One region of the Streptococcus mobilis genome, then DNA from elsewhere that is predicted to be linked to it. Evidence: predicted binding sites of a transcription regulator. Region 1 holds the regulator's gene; the other holds the start of a gene.
The links. The regulator Rex, encoded in region 1, represses fermentation and respiration genes when NADH is low (regulators of the CRP and FNR family bind a similar motif). The targets are predictions, from matches to a motif close to TTGTGAANTANTTCACAA.
Positions count from the first base shown of each region.

Region 2: adhP (alcohol dehydrogenase AdhP) is a predicted target of Rex. The motif match lies at 1,479-1,496, and genes of this name have one in related genera.

Region 1 covers NZ_AP041823.1:1,295,357-1,298,778, forward strand. The annotation lists gene AC6IZR_RS06105 (cysteine desulfurase family protein) at 1-885, shown strand, start outside; gene AC6IZR_RS06110 (DUF1831 domain-containing protein) at 895-1,242, shown strand; gene AC6IZR_RS06115 (DUF4649 family protein) at 1,244-1,459, shown strand; gene AC6IZR_RS06120 (redox-sensing transcriptional repressor Rex) at 1,589-2,236, shown strand; gene radC (RadC family protein) at 2,439-3,122, opposite strand; gene AC6IZR_RS06130 (hypothetical protein) at 3,177-3,422, opposite strand, start outside.
Region 2 covers NZ_AP041823.1:1,809,180-1,812,601, reverse strand. The annotation lists gene AC6IZR_RS08700 (PTS sugar transporter subunit IIB) at 1-19, opposite strand, end outside; gene adhP (alcohol dehydrogenase AdhP) at 393-1,415, opposite strand; gene AC6IZR_RS08690 (Cof-type HAD-IIB family hydrolase) at 1,606-2,418, opposite strand; gene AC6IZR_RS08685 (NCS2 family permease) at 2,594-3,422, shown strand, end outside.

The sequences.
Region 1 (3,422 bases):
ATAAAAGGCTACTGCTTGAAACACCAAGCAGATGGCAAACACATCATTACGACCGCTTTGGAACACCATGCAGTTCTAGAACCCATCGAATACCTTGTAGAACGTTTCGGATTTGAAGTGACGATCGTCCAACCAAGAGATGGACGCATTCAGGCTAGTGATATCAAGGCGGCACTTAGACCGGATACCATTCTTGTCTCTACCATGTTTGCCAATAACGAGACAGGCGATCTTCTACCGATTAAAGAAATCGGAGAACTCTTAAAAGATCATCCAGCTGTCTTTCACGTTGATGCTGTCCAAGCAATCGGAAAGGTCCCTGTCTATCCCGAAAAGTTGGGAATTGATTTTCTCAGTGCTTCTGCCCACAAATTCCATGGACCAAAGGGCGTTGGCTTCCTTTATGCGGCTACCCCAGATTTTGATAATCTCATCCATGGTGGGGATCAGGAAAGTAAGATGAGAGCCAGCACGGAAAATCTTATTTCTATTGTCGGGATGGCAACCGCGCTTCAGCAAGCTACACTTCATCAAGAAGAAAATTTCCACCAGGTTCAAAAACTCGGCCAAGAACTAGTCAATGGTTTAGCAGCCTACGACTACTACGTTAATGCGAATGACGGTCATCTTCCATTTGTTTGGAATCTTGGCTTTCCGGGTGTCCAAAATGATTTATTATTGATGCGACTCGATCTTGCTGGCATTTCTGTCTCTACAGGTTCTGCTTGTACCGCTGGTACAGTTCAACCCAGCCATGTCCTTGAGGCACTCTATGGAAAAGATAGCTCACGCCTAAAAGAATCCCTTCGAATTAGTTTTTCAGAACTCAATACCGTAGAGGAAGTTCAAGACTTCCTCTCAAAACTTAAAGAAATTTTATCATAGGAGAACAATATGGCTTTTGAAACAAGTGTTTCATTGAAAGACTGTAAATATACCTATAGTCTACACCCAAATGTTAAAAAATATACCTTACGTGACAATACATTTGCTGTTACAAAGGTTGGAAATTACGAGTTAAATCGTTTGCTCGAAGCCGTTCCAAATAGCGGCGAAGGCTTCCTACTTAAAATCATTTTTAATAAAGATTTGACAGGTTTTAAGATCAATATTACAGACAAGTCTGGGCTTCGCCTGGTTAATATCTTTAAAAATCCAGAAAATGACATTATCCAACAAAAATTCTATTTCCTAATGGATAGTCTTGTCGAAAGAGAAATTTTCAACAAAACAGAGGCCTAATATGGTAACCTTAACTTATATCGACGCCTACCAAGTAGAACGAACGACTACTTATCCTGACCTTGCAGCCTGTATCCTAGCTTTTTCAGGCTGTGTAACCCTGCCTGACTCTTACTCAATCGTATCCATTGAATACAAGGGGGAAAAGCTCCCCTATACAGGACGAGTCGATGGACTCTATGCTTTTTTGAAAAAGGTAGAACAAGCTGAAAACTAAGCTGATGCTGATGGAACTCTCCATTGCCATCAGCTTTTTCTTTAGACAAAAATATTTTTGAAAAACCGCTCTAGATAGTTGATTTTTTCACAATCTTCCTATACAATAAGAGGGAAAGGTTGTGATATTGTGAAACATGATAAAAATACTCCAATTCCACGCGCAACAGCAAAACGCTTATCGCTCTACTACCGCATTTTTAAACGCTTTAACTCTGAAAAAATAGAACGCGCCAATTCCAAGCAAATTGCTGATGCAATTGGGATTGACTCTGCTACTGTTCGCCGAGATTTCTCTTATTTTGGTGAATTAGGAAGACGTGGATTTGGTTATGACGTAAAAAAACTGATGAACTTCTTTGCGGATCTCTTAAATGACAATGCCATTACCAATGTCGCTATTGTGGGGATCGGAAATATGGGAAGTGCACTCCTCAACTATCGCTTCCATGAACGCAATAAGATGAAAATTGTCATGGCGTTTGATCTAGACGATCATGAACTGATCAATACCAAAAGTAAGGACGGAATTCCCATTTACGGTATTTCCTCCATTAAAGAAAAGCTCAAACAAGAAGGCATTCAAACAGCCATCCTAACTGTTCCAAGCGTCAAGGCTCAAGAAGTGGCTAGCCTTTTGGTAGATGCTGGTGTCAAGGGAATTCTCAGCTTCTCACCAGTGCATCTGACAGTCCCTAAAGATGTCGTCGTCCAATATGTCGATCTCACCAGTGAATTGCAAACACTCCTTTATTTCATGCGAAAAAACGAAGAATAAAGACTTATACATTAAAAAGAAAAAAGGCTGGGACAAAAGTCCTAGCCTCTCAATTATTTTTGGATTGTCGAGCAAGACGCAGTGGTTGAGTGGGCTCTACTACGCTGATTTCATCAGCTTTTACAGCCCTACTCAACTGTGCGGAGGTGGGACGACGAAATCGAATTCTAACGAATTACCGATTTCTGTCCCACTCTCTTTTTTATACCAAATAATCGGTTTCTTCACGGTAACTATAATAGTTTTCTTCAGATACAATCAAGTGATCCAATAAGGTTAAACCCATCACTTCACAGGCCTCTAAGACTCGATGAGTTACTTCATCATCGTTTTTACTGGGAAATACGGCACCAGATGGATGATTGTGAGCCAAGATGATAGAGGTTGCCATGTGCTTTAGTGCATAATGCAGGATTTCACGTGGCTCCGCAATACTTCGATTCACGGTTCCAATAAAAATGGTCTGCTGATGAATAATTTCATTCTGCGTATTTAAATAGAGAGCAACCAGGTGCTCCTGTTTCTTATGGCCGATTTCCTGTTGAATTTTATGGGCCAATTTCTGGCTGCTCATAATCTGTTCGGAAGTCATCAATTCGTCTTTATGAATCCTTCGTCCAAACTCAATCACAGCCTGAAGTTCGATGGCCTTCACCCGGCCAATGCCAGAGATTTCCTGTAGTTCCTCTAGGGTTAATTGACTTAACTCCTTTAAACTATTAACCGAACTCAGAAGACCTTGTGCAATCTCATAAACGCTTTTTTGCTTATTGCCTGTCCGTAAGAGAATGGATAACAATTCTTGATGACTCAGCTTATCTACCCCTTCAGAAACCAAACGTTCTCTAGGAAGCAAAGATGGTTCAATAAATGATATGTCGTACATAATTTCCTCCTCACTTATTAATTCGTAATAAATGGAGAAAACGACAACCTTTCATTATTTACAGGCGATTTCTTCCTTCAAATCATCTAACACTAAGACTTCATCTTTATTAAAGCGGATCTGATAACCTGTTTGAACTTGTTCAAGCTCCTTTAAAAACTGTTGAATTTCACAGCGGATCAAGTACTCCTGGCTCTGAGGAATGGCCTCTAAAGCTTGGTAGACCTGCTCTACTTCGTAGATTCCTTTCGTAATTAAACCATTTCGTGGAAAATCATTTACTAAGAGATTGTAGAAATG
Region 2 (3,422 bases), 510 kb from region 1:
TAATGATACCAATACTCATTATTGACATTCCTCCTTATAAAATTTGTTTGACTTTCAGTTTAAGAAAACTTTAAGCTACTTTATTATAAATCGTTTCCACACTTAAGTCAATTTTTCTATCAAAATCTCGATGTAAAAACATTGATTTATTATATTAAATCATCGTTAGATAGAAAAAGAATGCTCTTGAATGAATTTTGTTTATTACTTGTTGATGCTTAAAAAATCAATAATAGATATGTTTTATAGGATTTTGTTCTCAATGAAAAGATTCCGAGAATCAAACGATATTCTCGAAAACAAAAATAAATATATAACAAATTGTATATGAGAGTGATTGAGAGCACTCAAAAAGACTAGCCCAGTTGGGCTAGTCCTGTAGGTTCAGTTGTTTAGTTTGTAAAGTCAAGTACCATACGTCCTTGAATGGTTCCGGCTTCCATTTCGTCAAAGACTTTGACAGCATCTTCTACTGGACGTTTTTGAACGACAGGGACTACCAAGCCTTCTGCACCAAATTGGAAAGCTTCTTCCAAGTCTTTACGAGTTCCTACAAGAGAACCAATGACTTGGATACCATCTAATACAGTTTTCACAATGCTGAGGTCCATCATTTCAGAAGGAAGACCAACTGCGACCACGCGGCCACCAGCACGAACAGAATCTACTGCTTGGTTGAAAGCTACTTTAGAAACGGCTGTTACGACAGCAGAGTGAGCTCCACCGTTTGTTTTTTCTTTGATCAATCCTGGGACATCTTCGACTTCGCGACCGTTGATGACAAAGTCTGCACCAACTTCTTTCGCCAATTCTAGTTTATCATTGTTGATATCGACAGCGATGACATGTGCGTTGAAGACTTTCTTAGCATATTGAACAGCCAAGTTTCCTAGTCCACCAGCTCCATAGATAACGATCCATTGTCCTGGTTCAGCTTTGGCTTCTTTGATGGCTTTGTAAGTTGTAACACCTGCACACGTAATAGAAGATGCTTGGGCTGGATCTAATCCTTCAGGTACTTTCACTGCGTAATCTGCAGTAACGATACATTGTTCAGCCATCCCTCCATCAACAGAGTAACCAGCATTTTTTACAGTACGGCAAAGAGTTTCACGACCAGTTGTACAGTATTCACAAGTTCCACATCCTTCGAAGAACCATGCGACACTGACACGATCCCCAACTTTTAGGCTCTTGACATCTGGAGCAACTTCTTTAACAATACCGATTCCTTCGTGTCCAAGAACACGGCCTGGAACTTTACCGAAGTCCCCGTGAGCAACGTGCAAGTCAGTGTGGCAGACACCACAGTATTCGATTTGAACAAGTGCTTCCCCTGTTTCAAGTGGACGCATGTCTTTGTTTGCAACGATTTCAACACCAGTACCTTCTGGATTTACAACAACAGCTTTCATTTTGTTCCTCCTTAAGTGAACGAGAAGCGGTTTAAAATTTTTGAAAGCGCTTCTTTAATAACTATGTTAATAATATCACAAACTAGATGACGAGGCAATGAAAAAAATGGAAAAAAAGGGCGGTATTGATTAACCGATTAAGGATTTGGCGCAGAAAAAGACATGAGGGGATAACTCATGTCTGTTAGTTTTATAAGAATAATTGAATGAGTTGGCGCGCGACACCGTCTTCGTTATTCGTGAAATCTATGACGGAGTCTGCATAAGGGAGAAGGACGGAGCTAGCATTTTTCATAGCGTATCCATGACCAGCGAGAGCTAGCATGTCGGTATCGTTGTGCTCGTCTCCAAAGGCAATCAAATCCTTCTGATCCATATTGAGTTTATCTAGAAGGTAGGTCAGAGCAGATGCTTTGGTCACATTTTTGGGATTGCATTCCAGAATATTTAAGGGACCACCCCAAGTATTGATAGACAGATTGTAGTCATAATGCCGATTCATTTCATCTGCCAGAGCATATTTGTCTTCCGCTTTCGTTTGAAAGAGGATACAGTTTGGGTCGCTCGTTACCCGTTCGGGGTTGAATTGATTTTCTGGTTGGAAAGCCTCAATACCGAATAATTTAGGATCTGCGACGTGCTCATTTGGATCGGTAATAAAGAATTTATTGCGGTATTCGCCTGCTATAAAGTCAGCCTGGATGGTGTCTCGGTTGGCGACCATATCTAACAGGTATTTTTTATCTAAAGTCAAACATTGTTCATCCACCCATTTTTTCTCAGGTAGATGCGTAAGGGAGCCGTTAAAATTGATCATCGGAGTATCTAGCTCTAGTTGTTTGTAGTAGGTATGTGCCATACGGTAGGGGCGGCCTGTTGTAATAATAACTTTATGGCCAAGAGCACTAATTTTTTTAATGGTCTCAATGGTAAAGTCGCTCAATTTGCTTTCGGAATTTAAGAGGGTACCGTCTAGATCTAGAGCGATCATCTTTTTATGCATATTTCAGTTCCTTTCGAGAAGAATGAGACCATTATATCAGAAAAATCGGAAAAGCGCTCAAAAATCGAGAAGAGAAGCGGGATTTCTTGAAAGACGAAAGATCTTTTGATAGAATAGATATAACGTTCGCAAATTGATTGGGAGCGAGAATGATGAAAAAGGAGTTTATTCTGAAATGGATAAGTTTTTTAAACTTTCAGAACATGGAACCACTGTTCGAACAGAGGTTCTTGCTGGTTTGACAACCTTTTTTGCGATGAGTTATATCCTCTTCGTAAACCCTCAAATGTTGTCACAAACAGGTATGCCAGCTCAAGGGGTCTTCCTTGCAACGATTATTGGATCCGTTGTCGGAACCTTGATGATGGCTTTTTATGCCAATTTACCTTATGCACAAGCACCTGGGATGGGCTTGAATGCCTTCTTTACCTTTACCGTTGTATTTGGTATGGGCTACTCATGGCAGGAAGCTTTGGGAATGGTCTTCATTTGTGGTGTGATCTCATTGATTATCACATTGACAAATGTTCGGAAGATGATCATCGAATCGATTCCGACCGCTCTTCGCTCTGCTATTTCAGCTGGGATCGGGATTTTCTTGGCCTATGTTGGAATTAAGAATGCGGGATTTTTGAAATTCACGATTGACCCTCATACCTATACAGTGGTTGGAGAAGGAGCAGATAAGGCGAATGCAACGATCTCAGCCAATGCATCTGCTGTTCCTGGATTGGTTGCTTTTAACAATCCAGCTGTCCTCTTGGCTCTTGTTGGTCTTGCGATTACTATTTTCTTTGTTGTCAAAGGGATTAAGGGAGGGATTATCCTTTCTATCTTAGTAACGACTGTGCTTGGAATTCTCATCCATGTTGTTGATATCACTAAAATTGACTTTGCAAGTAATCATCTAGGAGCTGCCTTTAATGATTTAGGCACGATCTTTGGTCAAGCTTTGGGATCGAAAGGATTGGGTTCCTTGATTTCAAATACCTCTCGTTTGCCTG